Regions from separate parts of the Sporosarcina sp. SG10008 genome, predicted to be linked through region 1. Evidence: a T-box and tRNA genes for the amino acid it is inferred to sense, from the RefSeq annotation. Region 1 holds a T-box; the other holds one or more tRNA genes.
The links. A T-box is a leader RNA that pairs with one kind of tRNA and senses whether it is charged. The one in region 1 lies ahead of leuS (leucine--tRNA ligase), so its partner is inferred to be a tRNA-Leu.
Positions count from the first base shown of each region.

Region 2: it encodes a tRNA-Leu, which carries the amino acid that the T-box ahead of leuS (leucine--tRNA ligase) is inferred to sense. The anticodon was not compared.

Region 1 covers NZ_CP172607.1:868,866-876,142, reverse strand. Annotated here, with positions in the region: gene ACGLYD_RS04375 (polysaccharide biosynthesis protein) at 1-1,141, opposite strand, end outside; gene ACGLYD_RS04370 (hypothetical protein) at 1,420-1,740, opposite strand; gene ACGLYD_RS04365 (hypothetical protein) at 1,755-1,928, opposite strand; gene ACGLYD_RS04360 (NAD(P)/FAD-dependent oxidoreductase) at 2,010-3,293, shown strand; gene leuS (leucine--tRNA ligase) at 3,410-5,827, opposite strand; T-box leader at 5,891-6,111, opposite strand; gene ACGLYD_RS04350 (3-oxoacid CoA-transferase subunit B) at 6,154-6,813, opposite strand; gene ACGLYD_RS04345 (CoA transferase subunit A) at 6,832-7,277, opposite strand, start outside.
Region 2 covers NZ_CP172607.1:447,978-455,254, forward strand. Annotated here, with positions in the region: rRNA gene ACGLYD_RS02245 (23S ribosomal RNA) at 1-621, shown strand, start outside; rRNA gene rrf (5S ribosomal RNA) at 775-890, shown strand; tRNA gene ACGLYD_RS02255 (tRNA-Val) at 957-1,032, shown strand; tRNA gene ACGLYD_RS02260 (tRNA-Thr) at 1,057-1,132, shown strand; tRNA gene ACGLYD_RS02265 (tRNA-Lys) at 1,139-1,214, shown strand; tRNA gene ACGLYD_RS02270 (tRNA-Leu) at 1,245-1,326, shown strand; tRNA gene ACGLYD_RS02275 (tRNA-Gly) at 1,335-1,409, shown strand; tRNA gene ACGLYD_RS02280 (tRNA-Leu) at 1,417-1,502, shown strand; tRNA gene ACGLYD_RS02285 (tRNA-Arg) at 1,524-1,600, shown strand; tRNA gene ACGLYD_RS02290 (tRNA-Pro) at 1,627-1,703, shown strand; tRNA gene ACGLYD_RS02295 (tRNA-Ala) at 1,785-1,860, shown strand; tRNA gene ACGLYD_RS02300 (tRNA-Met) at 1,883-1,956, shown strand; tRNA gene ACGLYD_RS02305 (tRNA-Ile) at 1,964-2,040, shown strand; tRNA gene ACGLYD_RS02310 (tRNA-Ser) at 2,058-2,150, shown strand; tRNA gene ACGLYD_RS02315 (tRNA-Met) at 2,193-2,267, shown strand; tRNA gene ACGLYD_RS02320 (tRNA-Asp) at 2,271-2,346, shown strand; tRNA gene ACGLYD_RS02325 (tRNA-Phe) at 2,406-2,481, shown strand; tRNA gene ACGLYD_RS02330 (tRNA-Gly) at 2,489-2,562, shown strand; tRNA gene ACGLYD_RS02335 (tRNA-Ile) at 2,567-2,643, shown strand; tRNA gene ACGLYD_RS02340 (tRNA-Asn) at 2,645-2,719, shown strand; tRNA gene ACGLYD_RS02345 (tRNA-Ser) at 2,729-2,819, shown strand; tRNA gene ACGLYD_RS02350 (tRNA-Glu) at 2,830-2,901, shown strand; gene ACGLYD_RS02355 (TraR/DksA C4-type zinc finger protein) at 3,703-4,431, opposite strand; gene ACGLYD_RS02360 (1,4-dihydroxy-2-naphthoate polyprenyltransferase) at 4,617-5,528, opposite strand; gene ACGLYD_RS02365 (isochorismate synthase MenF) at 5,692-7,077, shown strand; gene menD (2-succinyl-5-enolpyruvyl-6-hydroxy-3-cyclohexene-1-carboxylic-acid synthase) at 7,070-7,277, shown strand, end outside.

The sequences.
Region 1 (7,277 bases):
ATAAAATCGCGACCGGGGCATAATTCGCTAGTATCTCTGCACCCATTGCATCTTTTTCATATAGAAATTGGTAGAACTCATTTGACAAAACGATTAATCCGATAACGATTGGTACCGTCAAGAACAGCATAATCTGATAGGTCTGATCAAGTGAATTTGTAATCCCTTTTTGATCATTTTTCGCATAATAACTTGTAATGACCGGAATAAGAGCCATTGAAAATCCTGTCGCAATCATGACTGGTATCATGACGACTTTATGCGTTAAAAAGTTTAGCATCGTTAAATAGATGTCAGTTACCTTTGCAAAGCCGATTGAAGACATCGCCTCGTTAAAAGTAATCATATCAACGAATTGATAAAGGGGATTAATAACCCCTACCAGGACGAAGGGCAAGATATAAGCAAATACTTCTTTGTACATGTCTTTGAATGAAACGTCACTTGATGAAGTACTATTCGCAAGAAGATGGTCGAATTCTGGTTTATAACTTTTCCAATACTTGAACAAGACAGCGAGACCCGCAAGCGCCCCGATAAACGCCGCAAATACCGCGAAGTTCACTGCAGTTTTCGGAGATCCATGCATGAAGTTCACGACAATAAACGCTCCTGCCAGAACGACAATAATTCGCACAACCTGTTCTACTAACTGAGAAACCGAAGTCGGCATCATTTTTTGATTGCCCTGTAGGAAGCCTCGCACGATACTCATAAGTGGAACGGCAAGCAGTGCATAACTGACCCAGCGAATCACATTTGCAATCTCTTCAATTGTGAAGATTTGTTCATCATCTTTACGAACAAGTTTCGCAATCGGTTCAGCTAAAAAGTACAGCGTTAAAAAGGAAAGTATTCCTGTGACTGCCATCACAAGCATCCCTGACTTTAACAATTTCCGTCCAGTTGCATAATCGCCACGAGCATTATATTTTGCTACGAATTTTGAAATCGCAAGTGGTGCTCCTGATATCGCGATAGCTAACGCGATATTGTATGGGATGTATGCATATTGATAGAGACCGATACTTTCTTTCCCAACGATTGCGTAAAATGGAATAACGTATAATAGTCCAAGCGCTTTCGATAAAAATAGACCTATTGTCAGTATAAAGGTCCCTTTTACAAGATTTGATGACATGTTTGATCCTTCCATTCTCCCTAAATCTACTTAACAGTTTACCCCCAGACGACGCTTTTCACAATGTATATCCGTCATTAGTGTGGAATAGAGAAAAACTGAAAGTGTGGTTTCCATTATATATGACGTCATCATATGATAATTAGTTAGTCAAACGTACAGACCAGTAAAAAAAGCGGGCAGTCGCCAAAGAAAAATCAGGCTACCCATCTCCACTGGATTCTGGAGAAAAGGCAGCCTAATTTTGTTCTGTATGTGTCTCTAATTACTAGGTAAACTCAGTATGATTCATCTCGTTTTATTTTAATGTTTTCGTTAGCAATCAGTACACCTTGCTTAAATTCTTCATAGTCAGGCTCTGTTGAGTTTAGGAAGCATGTGGTAGCAATTTTTTTCGCAATCAATCTCCTACCTTTTCTGACGACATCCATTCCCCCTGCATGGCTAATCAATTTATGATAGATGCGCTGACACTCTTTTTGTTGAAAAGCATCGTGTCTTATTTTCTCGTTCTCCGCGCTTGTTGGATACGACTGCTCTTGATATCCCTCTTGCTGACTTATATGCTGTTCAACTTCGCTATTTACTTCTCTAGTCATTCCGTACCCTCTTCCTATTCTTCGTTAAAGTAAATATACTCTACTTCCTCATCATTCCAATTTATCACAGGCACTATCCCAGTCTTGGGATAGAAGTTTGCAAACACTTCTACTCGCACTATTCTTGAAAGTTTTATTGTTAAACCATTTTTAATTGTACCACATGCCGTCGTTATATTTTCTTCCATTTTGACCGCCCCTACTATTTTTCAATGATGCTGTGTTAAACTGTTATTTAATAATCCATTACCGAAAGGCTTGATAACACAATGACTACTAACCATGTTGATGTAGACGTCATCATCATTGGCGGGGGACCATCAGGATTGATGGCCTCCATTGCCGCTGCTGAAAACGGAAGGAAAGTTCTCCTTCTAGAAAAAGGAAAAAAACTTGGCACTAAATTGGCCATTTCAGGGGGCGGGCGCTGTAACGTTACGAATCGCCTGTCACAAGAAGAAATCGTTAAAAACATTCCAGGGAACGGGCGATTTTTATATGGTCCTTTCTCCGTTTTCAATAATGAAGACATCATTCGTTTTTTCGAAGGTCTTGGCGTTCCGTTGAAAGAAGAAGATCATGGCAGAATGTTTCCAGTGTCGAACAAAGCAAAAGATGTAGTCAATGCATTGCTGACAGAAATGGATCGCTTACATGTTGAAGTGAGATTAGAAACGCGCGTTAAAAAACTTTTGATGGATGAAGAGCAAATTCTAGGTGTCAGACTCGATTCTGGCAAAGAGATCCGTTCACACGCTGTTGTTGTAGCGGTCGGGGGAAAAGCAGTTCCTCAAACCGGTTCAACAGGAGACGGTTATCCATGGGCAGAAAAAGCCGGACATACCGTGACGGAACTTTATCCAACAGAAGTACCTTTATTATCAAATGAACCTTTCATTGTTTCAAAGGATCTACAAGGTCTTGCGCTTCGTGACGTGGCAGTATCCGTCCTTAACGCCAAAGGTAAGAATCTTATCACACATCAGATGGACATGTTGTTCACCCATTTCGGCTTAAGCGGGCCTGCCATTTTAAGATGCAGTCAATTTGTTGTGAAAGAACGTATGAAAAACGGCAACAAGCCCGTTGAGATGAGAATTGACTCAATGCCCGAGCTCAATGAAGAAAAAGTATTCCAACTGCTCAATACCACACTAAAAGAAGATTCAACAAAAGCAGTGAAGAATGTATTAAAAGGGATTGTGCCTGAACGTTGGATGCTATTTTTATTCGACCGGGCAGGAATTGATCCGGCTGAAACTGGAGCTCAGATGCTAGTAGAAAAGATTAGGGCATTAGCTAAATTATTGAAAGCATTCCCAATGAACGTCAATGGTACGCAGCCACTTGAAAAAGCATTCGTCACAGGCGGCGGAGTATCCGTAAAAGAAATCGTTCCGAAGACATTAGGTTCCCGCAAGAAGGAAGGTCTTTACTTCTGCGGTGAAATTTTGGATATTCACGGCTATACAGGCGGTTATAATATCACTTCCGCACTTGTTACCGGCAGGATTGCTGGGATGAATGCAGGAGAATATGCGACTGATCTATAAACGTTGATTATGGAAAAACTTTATTATAGATTGTACGAACTAAACTACAGCTATCCGATACTGGACAACAAAAAATCCGCGTAAGAGGGCCAACCCTCTTACGCGGATTTTCTTTTTTAACCTACTGCAACAATATTAATCAGTCTTCCTGGAATCGCGATGACTTTTTTCACTTCTTTGCCTTCAAGAAGTACTTTCACATTTTCATCTTCTAGTGCAAGCTTCTCTAGATCATCCTTCGTAACGTCTTTCGATACGACGATTTTCGCACGTACTTTGCCGTTGATTTGAACAGCCATTTCAACTGTATCATCGACCAGTTTTGATGCGTCAAATGTCGGCCATTGTTCATACGTAATTGTATCGCTACGACCCAACTTCTCCCATAACTCTTCTGCAAGATGCGGAATAACTGGCGCTACCATTTTAACAAAGCCTTCAACATATTCTTTTGGAATCGAATCCACTTTATAGCCTTCGTTAATGAAGACCATCATCTGAGAAATTGCTGTATTATTACGCATTCCTTCAAAGTCTTCCGTTACTTTTTTCACAGTTTGATGGTAAACTTTCTCAAGCGATCCGCCCGTTTTTCCACCGATTTTCGTGCTAAGTGATCCATCCTCATTGACGAACAGGCGCCAGATACGATCTAGGAAACGACGAGCTCCGTCAAGACCATTCGTCGTCCATGCTTTTGAACCTTCCAAAGGCCCCATGAACATTTCATAAAGGCGAAGTGAATCAGCTCCGTGTGAATGAACGATATCATCTGGATTAACTACATTGCCTTTTGATTTCGACATCTTCTCATTACCTTCACCAAGTATCATCCCTTGGTTGAACAGCTTTTGGAATGGCTCTTTCGTATGAACTACTCCGATATCATAAAGCACTTTATGCCAGAATCGTGCGTAAAGCAGATGTAGAACTGCGTGTTCTGCTCCACCTACGTAGATATCTACAGGCAACCAGCGTTTCGCAAGTTCAGGATCGATAATCATTTCATCGTTATCCGGATCGATGTAACGCAAGTAATACCAGCAGCTACCCGCCCATTGTGGCATCGTGTTCGTTTCGCGACGACCTTTCATCCCTGTTTCTGGATGAGTCACATTTATCCATTCATCGATGTTTGCAAGTGGTGACTCGCCCGTTCCGCTTGGTTTAATATTATCCGTTACTGGTAATACGAGCGGTAAATCTGCTTCTTCAACAGGTGTCATTGTGCCATCTTCCCAATGGATAATTGGAATCGGCTCGCCCCAGTAACGTTGCCTTGAGAACAACCAGTCACGAAGACGGAATGTAACTTTTTTATCGCCTTTGCCTTTTTCAACAAACCATGCGATTGCTTTTTCGATTGCTTCATCTTTGAGTAATCCATCAAGGAAACCTGAATTGACGTGTTTTCCATCTCCAACATATACTTCTGCAGAAACGTCGCCGCCTGCTACAACTTCAATAATTGGCAGATCAAATTCTTTTGCAAACTCATAGTCACGCTCATCATGTGCTGGAACCGCCATAATCGCGCCTGTTCCATATGTTGCAAGAACATAGTCTGCAATCCAAATTGGCATCTTCTCGCCGCTTGCAGGGTTAATTGCGTAAGCTCCCGTAAAGACACCCGTCTTCTCTTTTGCAAGATCTGTACGTTCAAGATCACTCTTCATCTTCACTTCGTTTAGGTATTTTTCAACTGCATCCTTTTGTTCTGCAGTCGTCACTTTTTCAACAAGTTTTAATTCTGGTGCAAGGACTGCATACGTCGCTCCGAAAATTGTATCCGGACGTGTTGTAAATGCTTCAAATGACAAATCAGTTCCGTCAATTTCGAAAGTCAGCTGTGCCCCTTCTGAACGACCAATCCAGTTACGTTGCATGTCTTTCAAGCTTTCCGGCCAATCAAGTTCATCAAGATCCTCAAGAAGACGGTCTGCATAATTTGTAATTCGCAATACCCATTGGCGCATTGGACGACGCTCAACCGGGTGGCCGCCACGTTCTGACTTGCCATCGATTACTTCTTCATTCGCAAGAACTGTACCTAGTGCTGGACACCAGTTAACAGCTACTTCATCGACGTAAGCTAAGCCTTTATTGTAAAGTTGGATGAAAATCCATTGCGTCCACTTGTAATAAGATGGATCTGTCGTATTAATTTCACGGTCCCAGTCATAAGAAAAACCAAGATCATTCATTTGACGCTTGAACGTTGCGATATTTTTCGCGGTGAATTCGGCAGGATCATTACCTGTATCAAGCGCGTATTGCTCTGCCGGAAGGCCAAATGCATCCCAGCCCATCGGATGCAGGACATTAAAGCCTTGCTTCCGTTTGAATGAGCTCAAAATATCTGTCGCGATATAGCCAAGCGGATGCCCGACGTGTAGTCCAGCACCTGATGGATATGGAAACATATCAAGCGCAAAAAATTTCGGTTTAGACGGATCATCCATCATTTTGAATGTTTTATTGTCTTTCCAGTACTGTTGCCACTTCTTCTCAATTTGTCCGTGATTATAACTCATTTAAAATTCCTCCTTGATAAGTAGAAAAGCACTAAAAACAAAAAACTCCCGTCCCTTAAAAAGATAAGGGACGAGAGTAGTATAATTCCCGCGGTGCCACCCAAATTGACGACAAAGCCGCCCAACTTGACTCCTTAACGCGGAAAACGGCACGGGTTAGTAAATCAAGTAATTCACCAATGCAGGCTCCAAGGCGAGTTCATCTCTATCGTACAGGCTTCCACCAACCGCCTGCTCTCTAATAAACGACAGTAAAGATTACTACTCCTCTTCAACACCAAAGCTATTGCTATTAGTTTACCCGAATCATGCCACTTTAACAACAATCATTTTACGCCTTCAATAACATCCTTCACAATTAACACCGCTTCTGTCGAATCAATGACTTCTTGAATAGTGAATCCTTCGAACACTTCTTTCAATTCCAGTCCATCGGCTGTCACGTCAATCAATGCGCGTTCTGTAATGATTTTATGGACGACCGCTTTTCCTGTTAACGGAAGTGAACATTCTTTCTTAATCTTCGCAGAGCCGTCTTTCGCAACGTGATCCATAATAACGATAATTTTTCGCGCGCCATGAACAAGATCCATCGCACCGCCCATTCCTTTGATCATCTTGCCAGGAATCATCCAGTTAGCCAAGTCCCCTTTTTCAGACACTTCCATCGCGCCAAGTATGGCAACATCGACATGTCCTCCGCGAATCATCGCGAATGATTCAGCACTGTTAAAGTATGCTGAACCTGGAATAGATGTAACAGTTTCTTTTCCCGCGTTAATGAGATCCGGATCAACTTCATCAGCTGCCGGATAAGGTCCAATACCTAACAATCCATTTTCTGATTGAAGTACGACTGTTTTTTCAGGTGATATATAATTAGCAACGAGCGTTGGCATACCAATTCCAAGATTGACGTAGTTGCCGTCCTCGATTTCCTTTTCAGCCCGTCTTGCGATTCGTTCCCTTACATTCACTTCTCCCATATCACAATTCCCCTTTCCTTAGCGAGTCGTCAGACGCTCAATTCGTTTTTCTTGTTGCGCCTGCAGAAGTCCTTGGACATAAATGCTAGGTGTATGAATAGTCATTGGATCAAGATCGCCCGTTTCCACGATTTCCTCCACCTCTGCAATTGTGATTTTCCCTGCAGCCGCCATCATTGGATTGAAGTTTTGTGCGGTCTTGTTGTAAATCAAATTGCCGAACTTGTCGGCTTTTGCTGCACGAATAAGTGAGAAGTCCGCACGAAGCGCCTCTTCAAGAACATACTCTTTACCATCATAGACACGGATCTCTTTCCCTTCCGCAACGAGCGTTCCAACACCAGCCGGCGTGAAGAATGCCGGTATACCAGCGCCACCTGCACGAATCTTTTCTGCAAGTGTTCCCTGCGGCGTCAACTCAACTTCAATTTCACCTGATAGTACCTGACGTTCGAATTCTTTAT
Region 2 (7,277 bases), 420 kb from region 1:
GGCGCCCAAAGGTTCCCTCAGAATGGTTGGACATCATTCGTAGAGTGCAAAGGCATAAGGGAGCTTGACTGCGAGACCTACAAGTCGAGCAGGGTCGAAAGACGGGCTTAGTGATCCGGTGGTTCCGCATGGAAGGGCCATCGCTCAACGGATAAAAGCTACCCCGGGGATAACAGGCTTATCTCCCCCAAGAGTCCACATCGACGGGGAGGTTTGGCACCTCGATGTCGGCTCATCGCATCCTGGGGCTGTAGTCGGTCCCAAGGGTTGGGCTGTTCGCCCATTAAAGCGGTACGCGAGCTGGGTTCAGAACGTCGTGAGACAGTTCGGTCCCTATCCGTCGCGGGCGCAGGAAATTTGAGAGGAGCTGTCCTTAGTACGAGAGGACCGGGATGGACATACCTCTGGTGTACCAGTTGTCTTGCCAAAGGCATCGCTGGGTAGCTATGTATGGACGGGATAAATGCTGAAAGCATCTAAGCATGAAGCCCCCCTCGAGATGAGATTTCCCATTACGCAAGTAAGTAAGATCCCTCAAAGAAGATGAGGTTGATAGGTCTGGGGTGGAAGCACGGCGACGTGTGGAGCTGACGGATACTAATCGATCGAGGACTTAACCAATTTTGAAAAGGGCTTGATTACCCTGATTCTGTGTAGCACAATGTCTGTTTTATTCAGTTTTGAGCGAATAAGTACCGTTCATAAAAAAAGTACTTGCAATTAATTAGATGATATGTTATAATAATTATTGTCTTTGAGAAAAGACCATACAAGTCTGGTGACGATTGCGAAGAGGTCACACCCGTTCCCATCCCGAACACGGAAGTTAAGCTCTTCAGCGCCGATGGTAGTTGGGGGTTTCCCCCTGTGAGAGTAGGACGTCGCCGGTCTTGTAACAATTATTACATAGGTTTATGAATAGGACGAACAACTGAAGTTTGTCGCACTTATACCCAGGAGGATTAGCTCAGCTGGGAGAGCACCTGCCTTACAAGCAGGGGGTCGGCGGTTCGAGCCCGTCATCCTCCACCATTTTATTTATAATGAAAACTATTAGCCGGAGTAGCTCAACTGGTAGAGCAACTGACTTGTAATCAGTAGGTTGAGGGTTCAAGTCCTTTCTCCGGCACCACTTTTCGAGCCATTAGCTCAGTTGGTAGAGCATCTGACTTTTAATCAGAGGGTCGCAGGTTCGAATCCTGCATGGCTCACCATTTTTATGACTTAGTGTCATAATTTATATTGCGGGTATGGCGGAACTGGCAGACGCGCTAGACTTAGGATCTAGTGCCTTCGGGCGTGGGGGTTCGACTCCCTTTACCCGCACTTATAATGCGGAAGTAGTTCAGTGGTAGAATACGACCTTGCCAAGGTCGGGGTCGCGGGTTCGAATCCCGTCTTCCGCTCCATATTTTTGCCGGGGTGGCGGAACTGGCAGACGCACAGGACTTAAAATCCTGCGGTAGGTGACTACCGTACCGGTTCGATTCCGGTTCTCGGCATTAATAACTTTTCACTTATATGCGCTCGTAGCTCAATTGGATAGAGCACCTGACTACGGATCAGGAGGTTGTGGATTCGACTTCTGCCGGGCGCACCATTATGTTTTTAAACTTTATAATTCTTCGGGACGTAGCTCAGCTTGGTAGAGCACTTGGTTTGGGACCAAGGGGTCGCAGGTTCGAATCCTGTCTTCCCGACCATTAAGCTTTTTAAGCAGATTCGCCGCTTAAAGAATATACCATTTTAAGTAGATTTGTGCTTTAATAATTGCCAGCTATAATGGGGCCTTAGCTCAGCTGGGAGAGCGCCTGCCTTGCACGCAGGAGGTCAGCGGTTCGATCCCGCTAGGCTCCACCAACACAATTTTAATAAAGATCCTGGCGGCGTAGCTCAGCTGGCTAGAGCGTACGGTTCATACCCGTGAGGTCGGGGGTTCGATCCCCTCTGCCGCCATCTTAAAGGACCTTTAGCTCAGTTGGTTAGAGCAGACGGCTCATAACCGTCCGGTCGCAGGTTCGAGTCCTGCAAGGTCCACCACTATTATATACAGCCATGGAGGTATACCCAAGCCCGGCTGAAGGGATCGGTCTTGAAAACCGACAGGGGAGTCAAATCCCGCGGGGGTTCGAATCCCTCTACCTCCTCCATTTTTAACTAGTGGTGAAATTAAATAGTACTTATATTGTTGTCGCGGGGTGGAGAAGTGGTATCTCGTCGGGCTCATAACCCGAAGGTCACAGGTTCAAATCCTGTCCCCGCAACCAAATGGTCCCGTGGTGTAGCGGTTAACATGCCTGCCTGTCACGCAGGAGATCGCCGGTTCGATCCCGGTCGGGACCGCCATTTATATTAATACTATAAGGTTTAGAATAAGTTAACGACTTAATGTAAACTAAATACGTGGCTCAGTAGCTCAGTCGGTAGAGCAAAGGACTGAAAATCCTTGTGTCGGCGGTTCGATTCCGTCCTGAGCCACCATTGTTATGCGAGTGTAGTTTAGTGGTAAAACCTCAGCCTTCCAAGCTGATGATGAGGGTTCGATTCCCTTCACTCGCTCCAAAAAGGGCCTATAGCTCAGCTGGTTAGAGCGCACGCCTGATAAGCGTGAGGTCGATGGTTCGAGTCCATTTAGGCCCACCATTCCGCAGTAGCTCAGTGGTAGAGCAATCGGCTGTTAACCGATCGGTCGTAGGTTCGAGTCCTACCTGCGGAGCCATTTATATATGGGGAAGTACTCAAGCGGCTCAAGAGGTGCCCCTGCTAAGGGTATAGATCGCGAAAGCGGTGCGAGGGTTCGAATCCCTCCTTCTCCGCCATATATAATTTGGCCCCTTGGTCAAGCGGTTAAGACACCGCCCTTTCACGGCGGTATCACGGGTTCGAATCCCGTAGGGGTCATACATAAAAGTAGCTTTACAAGTTCTTAATGAACTTGTAAAGCTACTTTTTAATTTGTTTATATATAGTTTTCTAGTTCACTTAAATTCTCACTATATATGTTGAATTAAAGAATCCCATTGAATCTACTGTGGCGCTCAATAAGGAGAGAGTTGTAATTCGGGGTGTGGATTGTAGAACGCTTGACGCTTTGGGGATGCCTTTGCCGCGCCTGCACTAGGGTGTTCATTATCGAGAGAAATGTGATTTTGAGATGTATATGCCGAGATTATAAGGTGATTACTAGTTGATACTACTTATATTCAAGAAAGACGTACTCCAGGTTGCAGATTTCATCACAGATAATGAAATGCTCTTTCTCATATAGACCATCCAGCGTCGAAGCGATATTGGTAGGAGTTCTGTTTCATTCTTAAATAAAAAAGACAAGACTATGGAGAAGACTTCAGCCGCCAAAATTATATCTTTGGCGGCTTTTATCCAGTTAAGAAGCCCCGCTATTCTTTCGTCCCAAAAAGCTCTAGCATTTCGTGTACTTATGCCTTTGGAGAGCAACGGATGGATAACCACCAAACGATTCCCGAAAAATGTGTAGGGTGCTACGAAGTCGCATCCCTACACATCAAGATATCTCGATAATAGTAAAGAGGTCGTTCTATCTAAAGCAACTCAAAGGCAACTGCACACGCAGCGCCTAGTGTTTGATTAAATCATTTACTGGTTACTTTTGGTTAATTAACATACGTGAGCTAAAATATCCTGAAAAGAAACACCATAAGCAATGGCCTATGGTGTTTCTTTTCACTTCTTCTGATCCTCTATATAACTATCTTTTTCATGATAAGGAATATCTCCGAGAGGGGATTCGATTCCTTCATCATCCAGTTCCGCTTCATATTTCTCTGAGGCATCGGACCTGATGAAACCGCGTGACTTTCCATTTATATCGGTTCCTGTGAATTCTTCAAATTCTTCGGTTGCACCATCTGAAATTCCGCTGTCGTATAACGTATTGTAGTCATCGTGATCTCCGCTGAAATCGGAAGGGGTTTCTGATGTTCCAGATTTTGCGATTTCCTGAAAGCTGTCTTCGCCATCCCGGGCCGCTCCGGAAAATGAATTTGGGTTGGCCATGGTAAGCGTATCTTCTTCGACAGGTCGATCATTGGGGATTTCTTGCTCAGTCGCATGGTCGATGCAAAGAGTTGTGTAAGGAACTGCTTCAAGTCGCCCAAATGGTATATCTTTTTGGCACACTTCACATTTCCCATAAGAACCGTTCACCATCGCTTGTAAGGCGCTTTCTACTTTATCTAATTCAGAGCCAGCATGAACGTTTAAAGCCATGTCTTTCTCTCTTTCAAACAGTTCTGTACCCATATCACCGGGATGATTGTCATACATCGACAGCTCGCCGGCAGCTTCTTGTGCACTTTCCTTAATATCTGTTTCTTCTTCTGTTTTTGTTAAGTGATCCTTCATTTCATATAGTTCTTTTTTTAGAGTGGCTTTTTGTTTATCGTTCAACAAGTTTTGTCACGTCCTTTTTAGTAATGGCATTAGTCTGCACATACACACCGTACTTAATAAACAAAAGTACAGATTGTTGACTATCGTTACTTAACTTTCCTTTATTTCGTTCCATCTAAACATATAAATCAGAAAAAGCGTAAAGCTTCGAGTTAAATCGAGGCTTTACGCTTTTTTTTTATTAGTTAGAGCAGATGCCCAATGAGTATTCCGATCCCTAATAGTAAGCCGAATAAAGTGTTCGTAACTGCAGTGTTTTTCATCGCAGGCATCACATGTATTGGGATGTGATTTTTTCGGAACACAGTAATCGCTCCAATCGGCTTTTTGACACTAAGAAATACAAGCAGTGCCCATGGAGTAAGATGACCGAAGAGAATCATTGCAATAATCCAGCCATAGGAAATCATGAAAAATAGCATTAGGATTGTAATTGCGTTGTAGCGGCCCACAAGAATAGCGAGTGTTTTTCGTCCGCCTTCCTTATCGCCTTCTAAATCACGTATATTATTTGCTAGCATAATACCTGCGACTAGCAACATACTTGGGATAGATAGCAGAACCGCTTCTGTCGTTACTGTTTCTGTCTGGATATAAAACGAAATAAGGATAAGTAACATTCCCATGACAACACCGGAAAACAGTTCTCCAAATGGCGTGTAGGCGATAGGATACGGTCCTCCAGTATAAAAGTAGCCTACCATCATTGACAGGATCCCGACGACTGCGAGCATCCATGAGGTTTCCATACATATATAGATACCAATAAGGACGGAAATCCCGTAAAGCATAAAGGCAAGATTCAACACGGTTTTTGGTTTTACACCATTACGGACGATTGTACCGCCGATACCAATGGACTGTTCTGTATCAAGTCCTCTTTTAAAATCATAATATTCATTGAACATATTCGTTGCCATTTGGATGAAAACACTCGCGACGAGCATGGCGATGAATAAAGGAAAATGTAATTTTCCGTAAGTTAGTGCAATCATGGTACCGAGAAATACAGGTGCAAAGGCTGCCGTTAGTGTATGTGGACGTGTAAGCTGCCACCAAATACGCCAGCCTTTATCCGCTTTTATTGTCTGTTGCAATTTGGCTCTCTCCCTATCCTTTTAATGACCCTATCTATTGTACTCCAAAATGGGTGGAGTGAACATATGGACTGCTTATTATGTGCTGAAACGACATTGATTCGGTATGATAGACTATAGGTATTGTTTTAAATCAGTCGAATGAATGTACGGAGGGAAAATAATGAATCGGAAGTTGACCGCTACCCGTGAATCTCAATTAAATGTTAGGCAGAATGAGCTGCGTTTTTTTACAGAAACTGTCGATGCGGGGAGAATCTCACCACTTGCGTTTTTTGAAGCAGGGGATTCGTGTTACAAAGATGAACGTTTCTATTGGCAAAATGCAGATAAAACTTTAACGCTTGTTGGTATTGGACATGCTACGGTATTAACAAGTGATGGAACGAATGATCGTTTCACACATATTTCAACAAGTTGGAAAAAATTATGTAGTGCGCTTATTAAAGAAGAAAATGATCGGGAACCTGTTCTTTTTGGAGGTTTCTCGTTTGATCCGAAAAGTGTTAAGCAATCAGAGTGGGATGCATTTCCATCGGCCCATTTCGTTGTACCTTCTTTCCAGTTGTCGATTACGAATGGTAAGACAGAAATTTCCATTAACCTCGTAACAAAAAGCAACGATGGGGCAGAACAGTTTGAGAAGTTAAGGGATGAAAGAGACCGTCTAATTCATATCGCGCAAGTCGAGGAATCCGCTCTGCTTACAAAACCGGAAGTTGTGTCAATAGAGGAACTTTCGAAAGAACATTATCTGGAAACCGTTGCAGATGTCACAAAGAAAATTAACAATGGTGAAGCGGAAAAAGTAGTAATTGCACGTTCGGTTAAACTAAACTTTGCAGATGACGTGCCGGCTGTCACTGCACTTCATCATATATCAAATGAACAGCAGGAAAGTTATCACTTTGGATTGCAAAAAGACGGCCAATTATTTTTTGGTGCTACACCTGAACGTTTAATTGAAATATCAAATGGCCGTGCGTATTCGGCATGTGTTGCGGGTTCCATTAAACGAGGCAAGTCGGCAACTGAAGACCGCGAACTTGGCGATGAACTTCTTGAAGATAGAAAAAATCGAGAAGAGCATCAATATGTCGTTAATATGATTTCACAAGTGTTTAAGACATTTTGCACAGACATCAAAATTTCGAAAGTACCGAAACTGATGAAAGTCCGTGATATTCAGCATTTGTTTACGCCAGTTGAAGGAAAAGTTGAACAAGGAACTGATATTTTTAGTTTGGTTCAAGCACTTCACCCGACACCGGCGCTAGGCGGTGTCCCAACTGATATAGCGATGGAAATGATTCGTTCTGAGGAAAACTTGGATCGGGGTTATTATGCTGGACCAATTGGTTGGACAGATACTGCTGGAAATGGTGAATTCGCTGTGGCAATCCGTTCCGCACTTCTTGACGGCAATAGTGCGTACTTATACGCAGGTGGAGGAATTGTGGCAGACTCTGAACCAGATAAAGAATACGATGAAACATGGGTGAAATTCAGACCGGTTATGCGGGCGCTTGGAGGAAAACTGAATGGATAACCGTACAGTTTTGACTGATTATGTTCGTAGAATGACTGCTGCTTTGATGATGGCTGATGTGAAAACGGTAGTTATTAGTCCAGGCTCTCGTTCGACACCACTGGCTTACGCTTTCGCTTCAACAAAAGGCCTTGATGTCTATATGCAAGTCGATGAACGATCGGCTGCCTACTTTGCATTAGGTTTGGCGAAGGCATCCG